2 regions of the Corynebacterium kroppenstedtii DSM 44385 genome follow, and region 2 is predicted to be linked to the other one. Evidence: predicted binding sites of a transcription regulator. Region 2 holds the regulator's gene; the other holds the start of a gene.

Region 1 (10,602 bases), 420 kb from region 2:
ACAATGTCCAGCGTGAGAGCCAGTAAGGTGGTGCGCTTTCCTTCGCGCAGGTCATCTCCGGAAGGCTTCCCAGTGACCTCAGGGTCGCCGAAAACACCCAGCTGGTCATCGCGTAACTGGAACGCCACACCGATGTCACGCCCAAAAGTGCGCAGTGCTGTCACCGTATCCTGTGGAGCTCCTGCCAGGGCGGCCCCAATATGGAGTGGGCGCTCCACGGTGTACGCCGCCGTCTTATATCGGTTGACCCTCTCTGCTGTGCGCAACGAACCATCCCCCTGAGCCTCAGCAGTGACATCCATGATTTGGCCACAAACCACTTCCGTGCGCATGTCTTGCCAGGGTTGCCACGCACGATCGCGCTGGGCGGGAGGCAATGCCGCCTCCATGAACATGTCATCTGCCCAGCTCAAGGCTAGATCGCCGATGAGGATCGCGACCGCATTCCCGTAGCTTTCTCCTCGGCCGTGCCATGCTTGGGCTGAATGAGACTGCTTGAAGTGCTCATGAACTGTGGGCATTCCGCGTCGTGTTGCCGAGGAATCAATAATGTCGTCATGAATCAGAGCGCAGGACTGCAAGAGCTCCAACGAGGACGCCGCATGCATAACAGCGTCGGCATCTGGATGTTCTGCTGCGTCCGAGAACGTTAACTGCAAGGAACCCATCCACCCCAACCATGCAAATGTTGGTCGGATCCGTTTGCCGCCGTTGATCGTGAAATCGGTGAGGGCGGCCATTGCTTCGTCTGCCACGGGGGAAATGGCTTTCATGGCTGACTGACGCTCCATGAAGAACTCATTGAGGTGCGCGACGACACAGCGGGGTACGTCGTCAACAGAACGCGGCATAGATGGTGTAGCACCTATTTGATCAGTCACGATAGCGAACTCACTCACGATTCACGTATGGGGTATGGGTGGTTGAGGAGCATAAAGGTAAAACTACACGGCACCATGGACGCGCCGAGCTAACCCGGTTGATCACCATGACCAACACCGTGGATTCAACACCGACGTATTTTTCGCGCCATTAGCTGACAGTTTTACTGGTTGTCGCACCTTTCTTTTTCTAAGATACCTATTTATGTCCTCGCCCAACTCGGCGCATACGCCCACGAATCGTCCACCTCGGCCTATTTATCAACAAGTCCCGGTTTCCCAGGCTATTTCCTTGCCGACGCCGGGTCCTGTGCCGTTTTCCGTGGAATTTATGCCCCCGCGTGATGACGCTGCGGAACGTCGTCTCAATGATGCCGCGGCGACATTTCACGATCTTGGTGCGAGCTTTGTGTCGGTGACCTATGGGGCAGGCGGTTCGAGCCGTAGCCGTACTATTCGGATCGGCCAGGAGCTGGCACACACTCCTTTGACGACGCTTGTCCATTTGACGTTGGTGCAGCACACGGTGGATGAGCTGAAGGAGATTATCGCAAGCTATCAGGAATGCGGACTAACGAATATTTTGGCGCTGCGCGGAGATCCGCCAGGGGATCCCACGGGTGAATGGGTCTCTACGCCGGGTGGTTTGGAGCATGCCATTGACCTGATCAAGCTCATTCAAGAGTGCGATACACAGCGACAATTTGAGATTGGTATCGCGTCGTTTCCTGATAAGCACTATCGTGCCACCGATCTGGATTCGGATACCGCCTATACGATCGCGAAACTTCGGGCCGGCGCGAGCTACTCCATTACCCAAATGTTCTTCGATGTGGAGTATTACCTGCGTCTTCGTGATCGACTCGCTGCGGCAGACCCGGTCCATGGAGCCAAACCCGTGATTCCTGGCCTCATGCCCATTACCTCGTTGAAGTCTCTTCGCAGGCAGCGTGAGTTGGCGGGGTGTCGTGTTCCGGCAGATCTCGAGGAACGTCTGGAAAAAGCTACTGTCACTGGTGATCCCTCTGATCCGCGCGTTCGCCAGGAAATCCGGAAGATTGGGATTGCTCACACGACGGCGATGGCGGAGCGTCTGATCAGTGAAGGCGCGCCTGACCTGCACTTTATGACGTTGAACTTTGCGCGTGCGACGCAGGAAGTGCTGCACAATTTAGGGATGGCTCCGGCGTGGGGGACTGATCACGGTCATGATGCGGTCCGATGACCTCTACAGTGGGTCATTAAATCAGTGATGAGTTGTCCCCAAGGGGCAGCCGGCTGCCGAGGATTGCAAACGGACGCGGATCACCGGGGAAGTGCATATTCCGAACGACGTCGGTGAATCCTAGTCGTCGGTAGAGGTGGAATGCGCGGTTGTTTTCACTGGTGACTTCGGGGGTGGAAAGAAGTAGCCGCTGGCTCGTGAGACTGTCCGCGAAGATAGTCAGCAAGCGTCGGCCAATATTGTTACCTTGCCACGACGGGTCCACGTGAATTTCGGTGAGTTCCGTGTAGTTGTCCAGAAGCTGGATGCGTAGAGACGGCGGAACTCCGGCAACCATGAGAGCTGCTTTGACCTGTGTATTCCACCATTGCCCGTTCCCCCCTCGATAGCCGTAGATGAAACCGCGGATGGGCTGTGTGGGATCTTTAGGATTTGGTTCCTCTCCTGCAGGATGCTCGATAGCAGCGACGGAGTGGAAGCCAAGATATCGCGAGTGCGTGTTCCATGCCGATTGTCGCGCGCCCGAGATAGTGGAGCTGTAGCCCATCGCACGGATATAAATGGAGACCATTTCGGGGACTCGTCGACGAAATTGCGCTGCGGTCAACGTCGTGAAAGTGATGGGCATTCTTTAATGAAACCACGCGCGAGCCGGGGTGGGGGAGTTAACCGGGAGAAGCGGGGAGTCACCTGCCGTCGATTTCGAATATAAGTTCGAATTTTCTAGTTTTGTTCGACTCTTATGTCCGCACCTCTTCGTAGTGTGTCAAGTGTCAACAAGGAAATAGGCGCTCGAAAAAGACATCGATGGGTAGCGACGCTGTTCGGTAACCGCAGTGCTTGCTCGAAAGCGTAGAAACGAAGGCTCCAAGGAGTGGATGATGATGAACGCGGCAACGGTGAGTTTTCTCAGGAAAGCGGATGCATTACTGGCTAACAAGACTGACGACGTCAGCCAGGATGAATTGGAACGACGCTTGCTGGACTCTTATTACGCAGCGCTCCGACTCGCTGGAGCTGTTATCGAAGATGCTATTGCGAGCCGAAAAAGGAAGCCTAAGGGCGATGCGTGGACTCTGCTTGCTCGTTATGGCGGACAGCTGGCCCCGTGGGCAGATGTCTTCCGGAAGTATTCGCCCATAAAAGAACGCGTTCGTCTGGGATTGTCTCCGTCCCTGACGGTTGCTTATGTAGAGTATTTTGAGCAGCTCGTGTTGGATTTCCGCGCTGCTGTGAATGATCGGTATGCATGGATACCGGCTGCCGCTTAAAACCTGGAAGGCTTAACGAAGTTGATTCAAAAGGGGTGTGGGAGCGCCTTCCGGGGGTTGAGGGTGACGGCATTCATTGTTTCGTGCACCGGGGTGGAGAAATGGGGGTACATGGTGGTTACAATGAGGTTATAAACGGAACTGTTTTGACACCTGTTGCGTTATGCCAGGTAGAAAACGGTACTTTCATGGAAAATGGAGGAGTTGTGGCCCTCTCAGAGCAAGAGCAGCGTGTCCTCGACGAAATCGAGAATGCTCTGTATCAGGAAGACCCAGACTTTGGTAAAAACGTCGGGTCAATCCAGCGTGGTGGCGCCTTCGTCAAAGTCGTTGCTCTGCTGATCCTTGGCCTCGTCTTACTTGTAGGTGGAATAGCTCTATCACAAGCGAGCCTGTGGTTTGTCGTGATGTCGGTTGCCGGGTTCTTGGTGATGTTCGCCGCCGGCGTGATCGGATTACGCGGTGACCGCTCGTCGAAACTCACAGTGGGGGATCGTTCTGACAAGGCGACAAAGAAGCAGCGGAAAGCTCGTAAGTCGTCATTGAGTAGCCGGCCGGGCGGCATGGAAGAGAATTTCCGTCGACGTTTCGAGCGCTAAAGCCCACCGTGATTCCCATATGTGAATTGAGTTTTGCGTATGGGAGCCGAGGGTTCGGCGAAAGGCTTCCCATACAACGTAAAACTGTCTAAGAAGACACTGCAGCCCTGGTGGTGAGTTGACAAGCTCATTACCAGGGCTTTTTCTTATGTCTCAGGCCAGTTCTCAAAAATCCCCCACTTTGACCCACTCTGGCTCGCTATTTCTCAGCTTTTCGCTAAAAATGCCGTTATTTCTCTGGCTGATGGGGAATGAATGGACTTATGTGCTGGAAGTGGCACGACTCAGGTGTGTTTTTCGGCTGCACATTGTGTGCGGCCGGCCCGCGTATGCCCTCGTCGGGGTTGAATGGCGACTCCCGGCGAAGAGGTTTAATCGACGTTCCTAGCGTCGGCTGTCGTGCTCATTTCTCAGATGTTTTTGCACGTCAATGGGGTAAAATACAGTAGTATCACAAGTGTGGCCTGTGATTGTGTCGTGTTGACATAATGAAAAAAAGCTAAAGATTTGCTGAAAGCGTCGTGCCAATGGTGCGTTGTGGGGCAGAGTGGGTTAAAGTGGGTGCCAATGGCGGACAAGGTAAGTTCGTCGCACTATTTCTGTAGATGACTGTCGTTGTTGGCGGCCGGCGCTGATAACGACACGGCAATCGACTGGATGTGGATCGTCGATGTTGAGGGAAGGAGTCCGAAGGTCATGTTCTTCGGTACTTTCACCCCCAAGATGGACGACAAAGGACGCTTGACTCTTCCGGCCAAGTTTCGCGATGAGTTAGCAGAAGGCTTGATGGTGACGAAAGGCCAAGACCATTCATTAGCCATCTATCCGCGCAACGTGTTCCTCGAACGCGCTCGCAAAGCTGCTGCTGCATCTCGAACGAACCCGGAGGCTCGCGCATTTGTGCGTAACTTAGCGGCCAGCGCGGATGAACAATCTGTTGATGGTCATGGGCGAATAACGATTTCGCCTGATCATCGTCGCTACGCAGGGTTAAGCAAAGAATGCGTCGTGATTGGTTCTGTTGACTTCGTCGAAATCTGGAATGCGGAGTCGTGGAATCAGTACCAAGCCGAACATGAAGAAAGCTACGCCAACGGTGACGATGCTGCTTTCATGGACTTCCTCTAAGGACTCCTTTAGTTCACCAACCATATGGTCGACCGTCGCAATGATCTACAGCCAGTGTAAGGAATGTGTGCAGGCCTCTGCCCGTTTGGATCCTGATGTACTTCCCCAACACCAGGCACTGAGCGGGTAGGGCCCTGTTTACATTCCTCTCCATCACCACGACCGCCCAATATTCTGACCGCGACGATGAAAGAGGGGACAATGGCCGACCGCCACACTGGTACGCATGGTCACGTTCCCGTCATGCTGGAACGCATGGTCGAGCTGATAGCTCCCACGGTCACAGAATCATCAGAGAACTCGGCACCATCCGTCATTCTCGACGGCACCCTCGGAGCCGGCGGACACACCGAATCCTTCCTGGAGCGTTTTCCGTCGGCAATGGTCATCGGAGTCGACCGCGATAAGAAGGAACTCTCCCGAACCACTGAGCGGCTGTCTCGATTTCAGGACCGGTTCTACCCAGTACATGCTCGTTTCGACAACTTCGATGAGGCATTAGACGATGCTGATCATCCAGTTGTCGACGCTTTCGATGCGCACGGTCTCAGCGCCGGTTTCTTTGATCTTGGTGTGTCCTCGATGCAGCTAGATCAGGTGGACCGGGGTTTTACTTATCGTGACGACGGTCCGCTGGACATGCGGATGGATACGTCGACGGGCAAAACGGCTGCCGATGTCCTTAATACGTATAGCCACGGCGAGCTGGCTCGCATCTTAAAAACATACGGCGATGAACGCTTTGCTGGGCCTCTCGCTCGCGCCATTGTTCGTGAACGTGAGAAAGAACCCTGGTCCACGTCGCAGCGGTTAGTGGACCTTATCTACGCGACAATTCCAGCCTCGGCGCGACGTCATGGGGGCCATCCGGCGAAGAGGACCTTTCAAGCTTTGCGCGTTGAGGTCAATGCTGAGCTGGATGCTCTGCGTCGGGTCATTCCGAAAGTCTGCTCCTACCTCCACCTTGGTGGCCGGGCAGTGTTCATGAGCTACCAAAGCCTTGAAGACAAAATTGTGAAGAGGGAACTGGCGGCGCTGACCGAATCGAAGACCCCTCCGGGGCTTCCTATCGATTTGCCCAACAGTGCCCCCGATTTTCACTTGGTGACGCGGGGTTCGGAAAAGGCTGATGAGCAGGAGAATAATAAGAATCCGCGCGCACATTCGGTCCGCGTCCGTGCCGTAGAGAGAACGGGCTACTCGCACTCGAGTCCGCCGCCGGGCAGTACTCCGGCGAGGGCTTCGGGATCATCCACCACATATTCAGCTCGATCAGGATCCCGGCATGAGGCCCACCGAGAGGGAAGAGAACACCTGGTCTCTTCCGCACAACAGAGCATTTCACACCGCGAAGACGTCGAAGGAGAACAATGACTACCTTGACAGGGGCTGGAACAACAGCTCGACGGGCAAGCCACGACCATGACGTCGACACCGCGGGGCGCGCCTCTACGGCGACGTTGACGCGGACCACTTCACGTGACCGACGAGCAGAAACGCCGGTTCGGTCGCGTCGGGAAGGAAATAACCTCCGCTCCTCGAATACGTCCGTAGCGAGGAAAAAGAGGACGAGCGCCGCGAAGAGAATGGGCTCTCGTCAGGTTATCTCCGTCCGAGGCCGACGCGTCGTTTCCGAAGAACGGCGAGTCAAGAGGACCACGATCCAGTTCATCGTCGTATGTATCTTGTTCATCGGCGTCGGCGTGGGCGTCACGATGTACCTTTCTGGAGTGACGACGCAGCAGTCGTTCGCCATCCAGAAAGCGAAAGACCAGAAGACAACTCTGGATAACGAGTTGGAAGGGCTGCATCGCGACGTCAAGAACGCAAGCTCTGACTCGGAAGTTGCCAAGAAGGCATCGGAGGACGGCATGGTTGTTCCTGATCAGCCGGGAATTATGACCGTCAATCCCGACGGTTCCGTGGTTGAGAATAGGGCCGCCGATCCTTCAAAGACTCACGAGATTCACGACATCAATAGCGGTGCGGATCCCAAGGCGAAGGCCTCGTCGGATCCCGAGAAAACGAAAAATACGTCACGGTCTGCTACGTCTTCTTCCTCGTCCGGCCGTGACAACAACCGACCAGCGCAATTGGCTCCGTACCAGGACAATACGGCTGGGGCAGTAGCGACGCAGGGCGCTAACCAGGCCGCTAGTCAGGGTGAAGGACTTGACCGCGAAGCCCCATTACCTGCAGACCAGGCGAACGACGCTAACCCTGCGCCGGAAGCTGCACCGGGGGGCGATGCTGCCGTGCCGACGCCCTAAAGCTATCTAGGGCTGCTCGGGCACAGTCTGATCTGTGGATCGTCGCAGGTCAGGCTGGGTGGTGTGAGGTGAACCGGATGTGTCAGGTTGCTTGTGTACTATTTTGCGAGGGTTCCGGATGTGAGTGCGGAACATCGCCCACCTTGAGGTGGCGGCAGTAATCTGTAGAAGATATGTGGTGATCAGGTAAATGAGGCATGAGAAGGGGGACCGGAGAATCCATGAGTAACAGTTCATCTCGTCGGCCCCGGAATCCCAGAACAGGGAGCTCTCCTGATGCACCGCTACGTAACAGCATGGCGGGGACATCGTTAATAACAGGCGCCAAGGCAGCCATGCGGCGCCTCAATCTTCTCCGGGCGATCATTATCGCTTTACTGATCGTCCTTATTTTGCGTCTTGTATGGGTCCAGCTCATCATTGGACCGAACTTGTCGTCGCAGGCCCAAGAACAGCGTCGAGTAAAAATCGCCGAACCGGCCCGACGAGGGACTATCACCGACACTAATGGTGAGGATCTTGCCTACACCATGGAATCGTCACTGCTGTCCGTGCATCCGAACAAACTGCGCAGCTTCATGGAGAAGCGGCATGAGATTAACCCCGATAGTTATCCAGATCCTGACCAGCGGATGAAGGATATTGCCGACGATCTTCCTCGGATGATTGGTGATGACGACAAAGCGGATGATGTGAAGTCGGAGGATATTGAAAAGAAGTTAACCTCCGATGATGATTATTCCGTTCTGGTGCGAAACGTCGATCCGGATAAAGCGGAAAAGATCGTTAAGAAGTATCCAGAGATCACTGCGGAGCGGCAAGACGTCCGCCAATACCCGAATGGTGCTATCGGCGAAAATGTTCTTGGCAAGATAAGCCAGGATGGATCGGGCCAATTCGGGCTGGAGCTCTCGCAAGACTCTGACCTCCAGGGGACGAACGGAAGTTATACCGTCGATATAGCCGCCCAAGGGATGGCGATCCCCGGTTCTCGTCGGGACGAACATCCAGCGATTGATGGCGATAGCTATCAGCTGACCTTAGATAACGACATGCAGACCTTCGTGCAGCAGAGCCTGGAACAAGCCAAAGCCAATTCCGGTGCCGAGGACGCTAGTGCGGTGGTGCTCGACGCCAAGTCAGGCCACATATTGTCCATGGCTACGACGGGAACGATTGATCCGAATGGAGACATCGAAAAGCAGCTCAAGGAAGGCAAGCAGTTCGGCGACCGGACGATAAGCAACCCCTTCGAACCGGGATCGGTCGGCAAGGTTATTACCGCCGCTGCATCGATTGAGGACAAGAAAACCACGCCAGACGAAGTTCTGCAGGTACCAGGGTCAATTAATGACTCCGGCGTTACTGTCAAGGATGCATGGGATCACGGCGTCACTCCGTACACCACGACAGGTATTTTCAGTAAGTCGTCCAACGTCGGAACCTTGATGCTCGCTCAGCGAGTCGGACCGGATTCATTTAATAATTACCTGAATAAATTCGGGATCGGACAAGCGACAGGCGTCGAGCTGCCCAACGAGACCAGCGGATTTCTTCCTCCGCGCTCCCAGTGGGCGGCTGGTACATATGCGAACCTCCCCATCGGCCAGGGCTTTTCCACGTCCCTCCTTCAGATGGCGAGCATCTATCAAACCATCGCTAATGACGGGGTGCGTATCGAACCCCGAATCGTGAAGAGCATTAAAGACCCCGACGGAAAAGAAGTGTCCACTGACGCTCCCAGCGAAACACGGGTGGTGAGTGCCCAGACGGCACGAACGGTCCGCAACATGTTCCGCGGGGTTGTCCAGAAGGACAGCGGAAACCAGCAGGGTACAGGCCCCGGCGCGGCCATCGACGGGTATCAAATTGCAGGTAAGACGGGTACAGCCCAACAGGTTGACCCGGACACCGGTGCATATTCCAATTCGAAGTACTGGATCACATTCGCCGGGATTGCCCCGGCCGACGACCCACGCTTCGTCGTTGCCATCATGTTGAACAACCCGGCTCGTGGCGTTCATGGCGAAGGCGGTCAGTCGGCAGCGCCGCTGTTCCACGACATCGCATCGTGGGCGCTTAACCGCTACAACATCCCGCCGTCGAAAGAACCAGGTGACACCCTCTTGTTGCAGGCAGGGTAGCTCAAGATTTCTACTGTTGGAAGCATCGTTTATCGCGTTATCCTTCGCCGTCTAGATCGTGATCAAGGAGATTGTCATGGCAACGCTGCAAGAACTTGCGGAAATATCGGGTGGCCGCCTCATTCGGACTGATGACCCGGACCTCGTCGTCACGGATATTGGGCTTAATGCTCAGGCTTTGCCAGAAGGTGGGCTCTTTGCCGGGGTGCCTGGGCTCCATGTCCATGGCGCACAATTTGCGGACTCCTCATCGGCAGCAGCGGTCTTGACTGATCACGATGGGGTAGAAAAGGTCACGCGTGAGGACCTGCCGATTATCGTCGTTGATGACGTTCGTGCAGTGCTCGGGGAGGTGTCGTCGGCAGTTTATGATCACCCTTCCCGCGACTTGACGGTGATCGGTATTACCGGGACAGCAGGGAAAACCACCACGAGTTACATGGTTGAAGCTGCTCTCCTTCATCACGGCATTTCAACCGGGCTGATCGGTACCACGGGTACCAGGATTAATGGGGAGAAGGTTCCTTCGACTCTCACCACCCCCGAAGCCCCTAACCTTCAAGCACTTTTCGCCATGATGAAAAAGCGAGGCGTGACGCACGTGGTCATGGAGGTTTCCAGTCACGCGATTGCGTTGGGTCGTGTATTGGGGACTCATTTCTCCGTCGCGGGGTTCACTAATTTGTCCCAGGATCACCTGGATTTCCACCCCACGATGGAGGATTACTTCCAGACGAAAGCGCGGCTGTTCAAGGAGGATTCGCCCCTGCATGCGGAGACCTCCGTCGTATGCATCGATGATGCGTGGGGGCAGAGATTAGCGACGATGCTGCCACATCCGTTCACGGTGTCGACGGAAGCTGCGTCGGAACATGACGCATCGCTTCAGCCGGATGTGTGGGCTGGGCCATCCTCCGTCATGGATAACGGTGTGCAGACGGCCGAGCTGTACGGCTTCGGCGCGAACGAGATGACGCTACATATACCGATGCCCGGCCGTTTTAACGTCGCTAATGCGATGCTGGCGATGGGGCTCCTCGTGAAGACCGGGATGAAAGCCGAGGACGCCATTGAGGGGCTCTCG
Region 2 (10,602 bases):
CCAGTGAGACGAAGAACATAAGAACGTGGGTGACGGCCAGAATCACGAACACGCCGCCGTGAGGAGCCATCAGTTCGACGCCAGCTGCCATCGAGATAGCACCGGAGACCGCGCCGCCGAGCATCGTAGCCGGAATGACGCGCAGCGGGTCCGCAGCGGCGAACGGGATAGCGCCTTCAGAGATGAAGGATAGGCCTAGCAACCAAGCCGCTTTTCCGTTTTCCTGCTCCGCTTTATTGAAGAGCTTAGGCCGCAAGGTCGTCGCAAGAGCCAAGGCCAGCGGCGGAACCATACCGGTAATCATGACAGCAGCCATGATCTTCAGCGACGCAGGATCGTCGACATTCAGTCCAGCCGTGGCGAACAAGTACGCTGCCTTGTTGATGGGACCACCGAGGTCGAAGCACATCATGAGACCCAGGATGATGCCGAGGAGAACCGCGGAGGAGCCGGACATCGAGTTCAGGCCATTCTGCAGGGCGTCCATCAGCGAGGCGATCGGGCGTCCCAGCAGGATAAACATGGCGAAGCCGGTGATGAGCGAGTCCACCAAAGGAATGATCACAACAGGCATCAACCCAGCTAGCCACCGTGGCGGATTAAGCGTGTTGAACCACATTGCGATGAGACCTGCGATGAGGCCCGTGAACAGGCCGCCAATGAACCCTGCCCCCACAGCGACGGAGACGGCACCACCAATGAATCCTGGAGCGATACCTGGACGGCCACCGAGAGCGTAGGCGATATACCCCGACAGGGCACTCACGAGGAAGTTCATCCCCAGCGTGCCGACATAAGCCGATACAGCGCCAAGGTAGATCAGCAGAGGAGCCTGGCTGAAGTTGTACGTTTCGCCGTCGACAGTAATGTGCTGCCCGGGAAGGTTCCACAGAGCATTGTGGTTGACGACGGTTTCGTAGACCTTGGCGATATCCGCACCAGACAGCACGAAGGCCAGCGCCATAAGGAGGCCGCCTGCCGCCACGAACGGAATCATGTACGACACACCGGTCATCAGGGCTTGCTGAATACGCTTGCCCCAGCCGAGTCCCTCGCCCTCTTCCTGAGAGCTCTCAGACGACGATGATGCCTTCCCTTTGACGCGACGTGCATGAGGATCTTTTGCTGCCGCGATGGCTTCATCGATCATGACCGCGGGTTCATCAATAGCCCGCTTCACGCCAGATTCGATGACTGGTTTGCCAGCGAAGCGCTCACGGTCCTTCACCCCAACATCGGTGGCGAAGATGACGGCATCGGCATTCTTAATGACGTCGGAGGGAAGGGGAGTGACTCCGGATGATCCCTGAGTCTCAACCGTGATCTCGACATCGTCACGTGCATCGGCTGTCTGCGACAGGGAATCCGCAGCCATGTACGTGTGCGCGATGCCGGTGGGGCACGCGGTAATCGCGACAAGGTGGGTAACAGCCTGTCCGGATCCACTAGCCTGGTTGCCGCCGTCGGTGCTCTGAGCTGATGCTCCCGCTGCTCCGACGGGCGTCGACCCCGCAGCGCTACCCGCCGCGGCTGCGTCTGCACCCTTACTTGCCGACGCCGTCGAGGCGGACTTCTTCTTTGGCTTGGCAGCCAAGGTGTCAAGGATGCGCTGGGCTGCGTCCTTCTCATCGGATGCTTCGCGTAGCGAGTCCCGGAAGGAGGCTTTTACCAAGCTACGGGCTAATTTCGACAGGATCCGCAGGTGTGCTTTCCCTCCGCCCATCGGAGCGGAAATAAGGAAAACCAGGTCGGCAGGGCCATCGGCGGAGCCAAAATCAACAGGCTTCGAGAGACGCGCGAAGGTCAGCGTCGGAACTTCCACATGGCTGGTGCGGCAGTGCGGAATTGCCACGCCACCAGGCACACCAGTGGCTGACTTCGATTCGCGAGTCAAGGCGTCAGAGGTAAGCCCCTCGGCGTCATCAGCGCGACCGGCCACCGCCGCATGTGAAGCCAAAGCTTTAATAACAGCTTCCTTGGTATCACCGGGAGCCACGTCGAGCATGATGAGGTCCGGGGTGATTACGGGAGGCTCCGAGGAGTTCGCCTGCGTTCCCTCCGCTGGTGCTGTTTCTTTTTGTGTCGGTTTGTTCGGAGTAGATCCGGAACCGCTCGATGATGTCATGACACTCCTTTCAAGGCTGTTGCTTCAGCGCCAGCCATGACGGTGACGGATTCAGGTTGCGTTTGGGAGGGGAAGGGGATTGTCGTTCCGGGCAGCGACGTTGCCGCAGAGCCGTAGGCTACAGCGTATCGAAGTGCAGTTTTCTCAACTGAACTGTCTGTAGCTGAGCTCGTTCCGTTACTGTGACCGCTTCTTTGGGTACCAATAATGAAGCCAGCCAGGCTTGAATCACCCGCTCCGACAGTACTCACCGGAGTGATAGGAGGCGGAGAGGCATACCAGGTCCCTTGTTGGGTAGCTAAGACCGCGCCCGACGCACCGAGTGTGAGCAGGACATAACGCACGCCGTGGTCAACCAAGAGCTTTGCGGCTTCTGTCGCGGGCTTGAGATTTCCCTGCGATGCCTCGTGTTCGATGTTTTTCCCGTCGAGGCCGAGGATCTGGCCGATTTCGAAACCGTTTGGCTTCAGGAGATCGGGAGCCACAGCCGGATCCTTCAGCATGCGGGCACCGAGTTCCTCAAGCGGTTTATCTGACGTGTCGACCGCTATTTTGACGTCGTGCCCGTCGGCGCTCTTACGAATCGCTCCGACCATGTCGGCGTACCACGATGTAGGCAGTCCGGGTGGCAGTGAACCGGAGAGAACGATCCACGATGCACGCTGCGCGGCCTGCGAAATCACTCGGGTCAGTGTGTCGACGTGATCTTGCTCAAGAGGGTTGCCTGGCTCATTGAGTTTCGTCGTCGTGCCATCGGGTTCCGTGACAGTGAGGTTGACGCGGACGGGATGGTCAGCTGGCGTCGGTACGAAGCTGAGACCTGTTTTATGAACTAAAGAAGTAAAGGGATCGCCTGCGGATGCCGGTGCAATGGCGACGGTTGGTTCGTCGGCCCTGTAAGTAGCCATCGCTACGTTGATGCCTTTGCCGGCTGGTACATCGGTAACGTCAGTGATCCTGTTTACTCCACCTCGATCAAGTGGGGTGGATATTGCAGCCGTACGATCCATGCAGGGATTAGGGGTCACTGTAACGACAGCATTGTCGGGAATTCGCAAGGACTGACTATCTAATGCTTCAATGCCGGATGGACTAGAGCCCTCGTGTGTTTCGCCTTCTTGTGGAGTCGGCGATGATGAGTGTGAAGACATTATTCCTCTAGACGTGGTGGCGGTGGATCGACATCGTTGTTGTGTTCGTAAGAGCGTCGAGCTCTTTTACACGCGCTTACTGTGCAACGACGACATCGATCTCATGTTCGCGAAGTTGGGAAAGAAAACTTTCCGGGGCGGCAGAGTCAGTGATGAGAACGTCAATATCACTCAGTGCAGCAAAGCTGACCAGGTAATCACGGCCAAATTTCGACGAATCGCACATGGCGATGACGCGATTGGCATTAGTAATCATGGCTCTCTTGACGGCTGCTTCCTGGGGGTCAGCCGTCGATAAGCCATGGTCAATCGTCAACGCATTTGTGCCGATAAACGCCACGTCAGCACGCATAAGCGCGAGCGTACGCAGCGCAGTATCACCCACAACAGCTTGGGTAATCGCACGAATTTGGCCACCGAGTAGCTGAAGATCGGTTAAGTTCCGGCTTGCCAGATTCATCGCAATGGGAAGGCAGTTCGTGACGATGGGCCATCCGCGTCCCGACGACAAATCCGCGATGTGATTAGCCAAGACCGCTGTTGTTGTCCCCGCGTCAAGAAAAATGCCTGCACCTTGTGGTGGGAGGTAATCCATTGCGGTTCGGCCGATGGCGGCCTTAGCGCCGGAGGCGGCCCTTGCGCGACTGTCGATGGGTAGCTCTAAAGTCTGGAAATTAGTGGACGCCACAGCACCGCCGTGCACGCGATGGATAGCGCCTTCCCGATCGAGTTGAGCAAGGTCTCGACGAACCGTTTCTGCTGTTACTGAGAATCGTTCGGACAAGTCTGTGACACTGACGCGGCCTTCAACGGCGGTGAGAGAAGCGATTTGTCTCCGTCGTTCCTCTGCATACATGTCTGTGTCACTTGTCCTTTCACGTCTGGTTCACGCTGAGTCTGCGCTTGATTCGTTGGTTTTACGTTGTCTTCATGTTTCTTCGCTCCTAAGAGTACGCGTTTCGTTTTCAAACGGTCATCAGACCGTGTCTGAATGCCCCCGATCGGACATAAAGAGAGCATCCAATCAGTGGCTTTTCTGTGGTTTTACGTTTACTTTACTGTGAACGTGAGCATTTGGGCATAGTTTTGTGACTTTTCCCACTCTGAATGATGGTATATTTCTGGAATCACCCGTTAGACTTGGATTAAAGAAATCCGACATGAGGAGCGACTTTAATGGACACCCAAGAAACTGCCGTGATCAAAGGTAAGGCCGTAGTACCTGGTGTCGCCCTTGGTCCAATCGCAGTGGTGGCCCCGCGTCCCGCTGTTCCGGAAGCTGGGGCTGAGGTTGACGAAGGTCAGCGCGAGGCTGAATACGAACGTTTTGAACAAGCGGCTAACGCAGTCACCGAGGCTCTCAAGGAACGCGCCAAGAGCCTCGAGGGGCACGCTGCAGATGTTGTTAATGCAACTGCGGGGCTTGCATCTGACCGCGGATGGCGTCGGAAAGTTAAGAAAACCACCAAACAGGGACGGAATGCGATCGACGCAACAGTCACTGCTACAGCGTCATTCGTCGAAATGTTTACGGCCAACGGGGGAGTCTTTGCGGAGCGCGTCGCCGACCTTGAAGATGTCCGCGACCGTGTTCTTGCCCACCTCCAGGGCCTTCCGGAGCCTGGACTTCCGGTCCTCACGACGCCATCTATCTTGTGGGCCGACGACCTTGCACCCGCGGATACGGCAACGCTGAATCCGGACTTAGTCATCGGCATCGTCACGCGTCGTGGTGGACCGACGTCGCACACGGCAATTATTGCCCGTCAGCTCAATATTCCTTGCGTTGTTGCAACTGGACCGACTGATGTTGAGATTTCCTCAGGCGAAACTGAAGGCATGATTAGTGGCGCTGCCGGAGAGCTCACGGTCAACCCGGATGAGGATGTTGCGAAGCAGGCAGTTCATGAGTGGCAGCAGCTTGCAGAGAAGATCGCAAACTGGGAAGGCCCTGCTCAGACCAAAGATGGCCACCGCGTTCAGTTATTAGCCAATGTTCAGGATGGCCCTCAGGCTGCCTCGGCAGCGTCGACTGCAGTTGAGGGAGTTGGCCTGTTCCGCACTGAGCTTCTCTTCTTATCGTCGACGAAGGAGCCGTCGGTCAATGACCAGGCCGCGGCGTATGGCCGTGTGCTGAATGCGTTCCCGAAGGGGAAGGTTGTTGTTCGTACTCTTGATGCAGGGTCGGATAAGCCCGTTCCCTTCGTCGAGGCGGAGGAAGAGGACAACCCGGCTCTGGGTGTTCGTGGCGTGCGCATTGCGTGGGACCGTCAGGATATTCTGGAGCGCCAGTTGGATGCTATTGCTAAGGCGGTCGAAGATAACGATCGCGGCGACGCTCCGACCTGGGTTATGGCACCAATGGTGGCAACTGCCGACGAAGCTCGGTGGTTTGCGGGTATGTGCCACGAGCGTGGCTTGACGCCCGGGATCATGGTTGAGGTTCCTGCGGTTGCGCTGTGTGCTCGGGAAATCATGCAGGAAATTGATTTCGTTTCGATCGGAACGAATGACCTTACTCAGTACACGATGGCGGCTGACCGCTTGTCCTCCCCATTGGCTCACCTCAATGACCCGTGGCAGCCTGCTGTTTTGCGGCTCATCAAGATGGTCTGTGAGGCCGGCGCGGAGACGAAAACTCCGGTCGGAGTTTGTGGCGAGGCAGCTTCCGATCCGCTTCTTGCCTGCGTCTTGACGGGCTTGGGCGTGAACTCCTTGTCCGTTGCCGCTCCTTCTGCTGCAGGGGTTGGGGCTCAGGTTGGCGACCGTACTCTCGAGGAATGCCAGAAGATGGCGGCCGCTGCGGTTGCCGCTACCTCCCCCGTCGACGCGAAGAAAGCGGCTGCTGACGCTGGCTAAAAGCCAGAAGCTGTGTAGAAGCACAGCGCCCGGAGCAGGATTGCTTTCCTGCTCCGGGTGGGGGGGATCGTCGGCAGATAATAGGCGTTATCTAATTAGGCGTAGACCTATTTGGCGCGCGTCACAGTGATCGAAGAACTGTGACGACCTTGCCGAGAATAGTGGCCTCATCACCGGGGATCGGATCAAACGCATCGTTGTGGGGCAGTAGCCACACTCCGGTTCGGTCCCGGTGGAATTCCTTGACCGTCGCATTTCCATCAATCATGGCGACGACGAAATCACCAATCTCGGCCACATTTTGTGAGCGCACGACGACATAATCACCGTCTAGGATTCCGGCGTCCCTCATGGATTCACCGACAACTGACAGGATGTATAGGTCTCCTTCGCCAGTAAGTTCTCGGGGGAGAGGAAACTCGTCGGTAACTTCTTGTTCTGCCAGGATCGGTGTACCTGCAGCAATCCGACCGATCGTCGGAATAAAGACGGGGGTGGGGTGGTTGGACTCAATATCGCTGTCCGCAACGTTCTCTGATGCAGATGGCGTGGATTCTTCATCCGCGTGGTGCAGCGATGAGGACCCAGTAGGTTTCGTCGGATCCGCGATCTTCAGCCCCACTGCTCGAGGTTTATTCGGGTCCCGCCGGAGAAATCCTTTACGCTCGAGCTCTTTGAGTTGGTATGCCACCGATGACGTCGAGGTCAGGCCAGCGGCTTGGCCGATTTCTCGAATGCTCGGCGGGTAGCCACGCAGCACAATTGCATCATGAATTACGTCGATGATGCGATGTTGCCGGTCCGTCAATGAATCCATGTCAGGCTTCGTTGACTTCCGGGATTTCTTTGCAGGCATGGGGCTGGTCTCTCCCAGTTCTAGGTTTGAGGTCGTTATGGCTGGAGTTTTGGCCGTACTGTGCGCCTGGTAGGCGATGTTGAGATCAGTTTACATCAACTCACAGCACGTGGACGTGCGTTCGATGACACGGGCCGTTGTTAGGCAAAGATTGGCGCTAACACTGGCGAATATAGAACACGCATGAACCTCTATCAGATCGCACATGTTCGAATAAAAAACGCTTTTACACTCGGTAAATAGGATTTAATGTTCGAATAACGAGCTGCGTTGTGCCTTTATGTCCGGCCCGCATGATGTCATAGCCATGTCCCTCAATGAGGGATGAGATGTTCGATTATTTTCATTCTCGACATTGCCGAAAGGATGTCCCATGCCTACACAAACCCCGACATTGACCCGCCGTTATTCAGCTCACCCCGTCCAACGCCACGTATCACATAAGAATGGGCATGCAGAGCCTGCCACCAACCGTAGAGTAGTGCAGAAGAACCGACCTCACCCCAGAGCTCATCGGGGAGGTCCTGCCGTGAGGGCCTACCCGGCGAGAAGATATGCCCAACCGTGTAGACGGTCAATTTTTCCTGAGCGACGTAGAATCGCAGCGTACAGTGTCGTAATCGGTTTGCTCATGGGTGCGAGCCTGTATTACGCCTGGGAAGAACCGCGGGATGCGGACATGAATCAGGAAACACCATATAGTCAATCAGTGATCGTCACGCCCTCTGGCGAGGGTTAATATACTGGCGGTGTTTTCCGGCGTTATCCGTTTAGATAGGAGATCATCGTCGTGTTTTGCCCGTTTTGTCACCACCCACAGTCTCGGGTGATTGATTCGCGGACCGTGGAAAATGGTTTTGTCACTCGTCGGCGGCGGCAGTGCACTAAGTGCCACGGTCGTTTCACCACTGTTGAGAAATCTGTGTTGTTGGTTGAAAAACGAAACGGCGTGACAGAGGACTTTAGTAAAGACAAGTTAATCCGTGGTGTACGACGTGCTTGTCAAGGGCGAAATGTCTCTGACGACGCGTTAAAACTCCTTGCCCAAGAAGTGGAAATCGATTTGCGTGCTCAAGGAGGTTCACGGGTTAACTCAAACGATGTAGGTCTTGCAGTACTAGAGCCTCTACGGAAACTCGACGAAGTTGCCTACATGCGTTTCGCCTCCGTGTACAAGTCATTTAGCAGCATGGAGGACTTCGAACGAGAGATCACAGAATTCAAGGCACGGCGTTCACAGTAGGGAGTAGGTAGTCATCAGATCGGCCCAGACTTAACGGAGCTTGTTGATGGCTTTAGTAATTCTTTGGGGGGACACTTTCTGCGCAGTGCCTAACCGCTCTGCGAACACTTGAACGCGTAGTTCTTGTAGGGAGAAAATGATGGCTCGTGCTGCGGGGGAGTTTGCGCGCTGTTGAGGAAGCCCTTTGAGCTTTGAGCGGAAAGCGCGTTCAAGGTTGTTAATTTCCTCCTGGCCGTCGGCGTCTCGGTCGGGGTCACGCTCCATGTTTTCCAGACGAATCTCAACCGCTTTCATATACCGCTGAAGGTGCTTGAGATGACCGGTGCCATATCGTGTCACCGCATTAGGAGGAAGGAGGATATTCAGCTGACGTTTAATATCCTCGATCGCTTGCCCATCCCACTTCTTGATCTCTTCGGCCATGGACTCATAAGCCACGAGCCCTGGTGCCATGGCAACAACCATGCGCCGCGTTGCTGCAGGAATAGTGTGCGACATTTCTTTTTTCAGTGCCTCAAAGGCTTCGGGAGATCGCTCGATGACACCGTGATCCACCAGCGCATCCTTGATCGCCGCAACTCGGCAGTCGTTAACCAGTCCGCTCAGACCCCCATGGGGATAGTGCTCCACCGCCACTCGCTGCTGTAGCGGTAGCCCCTTCACTGCTTGATTCTCATTGATCTTGATGGACTGCACTAACAAAGTAAGTACTGCAGTGAACATCATGGAATTGGCAGTGGATTGAGATGCGGAGGTTACCACCTCAATTCCCTTCGACGTGACCTTAAGCGCCGGATACGCTGTTGTCGGTTGCCCGTCGATCGTAGTTTGGACGCTTTCGGGGAGAGTGCCGATGCCCTCGTCAGTCCATTCTGCATACACCTTCCCGAGGTCAGGAACAGTCGTCGCGTCCTCCCCGGAACGGCGGGCGGTGCTGCTTTGGGAATCGGGCTGTGTCTGCGGCAAGTCTTGGGCTGATCCGTCGTCGTGGGAATGGCCTCGAGAAAGAGCCGAACCGACTTTACTTCGCTTGAACGCGGCAGACATTGCCTGCGTTGCCGCCGAACTTTGCCGCTTCTTCAACGCATCCAGATCTCGATCTTGATCGATGACCCTCCCGTGTCTATCGATAGCTTGGAAATTCATCCTCAAGTGAAGAGGAAGCTTAGCGACGTCGAAGTCGGAGGACGTCATGCCCGAGCCTCCGACTGCTCTGAGAGCGTCGGCGAGCGAATCCGTAAGCGGCTGCTCGTACGGATGCATCATCTCGATGGCCCGACGTGCAAAGTCGGGAGCAGGAACAACGGTGGTTCTCAACGGCTTCGGCAGAGTGCGGATAAGTGCCGTCACTAGTTCACGTCGTAAACCAGGAACGTTCCAGTCGAAACGGTCATCCCACGATAACGACCCAATAATGGGGAGCGGAATCCGCACACTGACCCCATCGTCGTCCTCTCCTGGCTCGAACTTGTACGTCAGCTCGAGGTCGGTGGAATGAGCTCGCCACCGGTCCGGAAAATCGTCCTCGCTAATGGTGTGCGCTTCGGGGTGGAGAAGCTTATCCGGATCGAAATCAAGGAGATGCGGATCTTTTTTCGATTCCTTCTTCCACCACGCATCGAAGTGGCGTCCCGTCGTTACTGAGGCCGGGATCCGCGAATCATAGAAATCGTACAGAGTGTCGTCGTCGATAAGTAGGTCACGGCGACGCGTCTTTTCCTCAAGCTCTCCGGCAGTGGCTAGCTTGTCGCGATTGAGGTGAAAGAACTTGTGTCGAGTGACCCAATCACCTTCGACGAGGGCACTGCGGATGAAGATCTCTCTGGCTTCGCGTGGGTTGATGCGGTGGTAGGAGATCGGCCGATCAGTGACAACCGGTAAACCCCAGAGAGTTGACCGTTGGTACGCCATTGCCGCAGATCGCCTGCGTGACCAGTGAGGTTCTGAATACTGATGGCGCAGTAAATCCGATGCCTGCTCTTCAACCCAGCGTGGTTGGATTGCGGCAGCATCACGCGCGAACATTCGTGATGTCTCGACGATTTCCGCAGCCATCAGCCACTGAGGCTGCTTTTTATGCAGCGATGACCCTGGGAAGATGAAGAATCGCGTCCCCCGAGTGCCTTGGTATTCCTTTCTCACATCGCTGCGTAGTCCAATTTGCGAGAGAAGCCCGGAGAGAATAGATCGGTGGAGCCCATCGTGATCGACGGTGAGCATCGGCATATCGGGATGCGCGTTATTGTTCTGCGATTTCGCCTTTTTGTTCGGCCGCGAGCGCTTTTTCGTGGAAGGCGTCGTCGATTCGTCGTTGTCGTTGGGTATGACAGCAGTAAGACGATTCTGGTCCCACGACCACGACAGGTCT

Evidence for each region. Region 2 encodes LexA, which represses DNA repair genes until DNA is damaged. Its sites were predicted from a motif close to CGAACANNTGTTCG; they were not measured.
Region 1: a site for LexA is predicted at 2,810-2,823, ahead of CKROP_RS10645 (SAV_6107 family HEPN domain-containing protein). Genes of this name have one in related genera too.

Annotation. Positions count from the first base shown of each region.
Region 1 covers NC_012704.1:864,426-875,027, forward strand. Annotated here, with positions in the region: gene CKROP_RS03605 (polyprenyl synthetase family protein) at 1-851, opposite strand, end outside; gene CKROP_RS03610 (methylenetetrahydrofolate reductase) at 1,087-2,106, shown strand; gene CKROP_RS03615 (GNAT family N-acetyltransferase) at 2,123-2,734, opposite strand; gene CKROP_RS10645 (SAV_6107 family HEPN domain-containing protein) at 2,985-3,377, shown strand; gene CKROP_RS03625 (DUF3040 domain-containing protein) at 3,584-3,976, shown strand; gene mraZ (division/cell wall cluster transcriptional repressor MraZ) at 4,673-5,104, shown strand; gene rsmH (16S rRNA (cytosine(1402)-N(4))-methyltransferase RsmH) at 5,306-6,478, shown strand; gene ftsL (cell division protein FtsL) at 6,475-7,374, shown strand; gene CKROP_RS03645 (peptidoglycan D,D-transpeptidase FtsI family protein) at 7,596-9,518, shown strand; gene CKROP_RS03650 (UDP-N-acetylmuramoyl-L-alanyl-D-glutamate--2,6-diaminopimelate ligase) at 9,595-10,602, shown strand, end outside.
Region 2 covers NC_012704.1:1,289,026-1,299,627, reverse strand. Annotated here, with positions in the region: gene CKROP_RS05400 (PTS fructose transporter subunit IIABC) at 1-2,125, opposite strand, end outside; gene CKROP_RS05395 (1-phosphofructokinase family hexose kinase) at 2,122-3,276, opposite strand; gene CKROP_RS05390 (DeoR/GlpR family DNA-binding transcription regulator) at 3,353-4,132, opposite strand; gene ptsP (phosphoenolpyruvate--protein phosphotransferase) at 4,453-6,135, shown strand; gene lexA (transcriptional repressor LexA) at 6,257-6,991, opposite strand; gene nrdR (transcriptional regulator NrdR) at 7,782-8,234, shown strand; gene hrpA (ATP-dependent RNA helicase HrpA) at 8,265-10,602, opposite strand, start outside.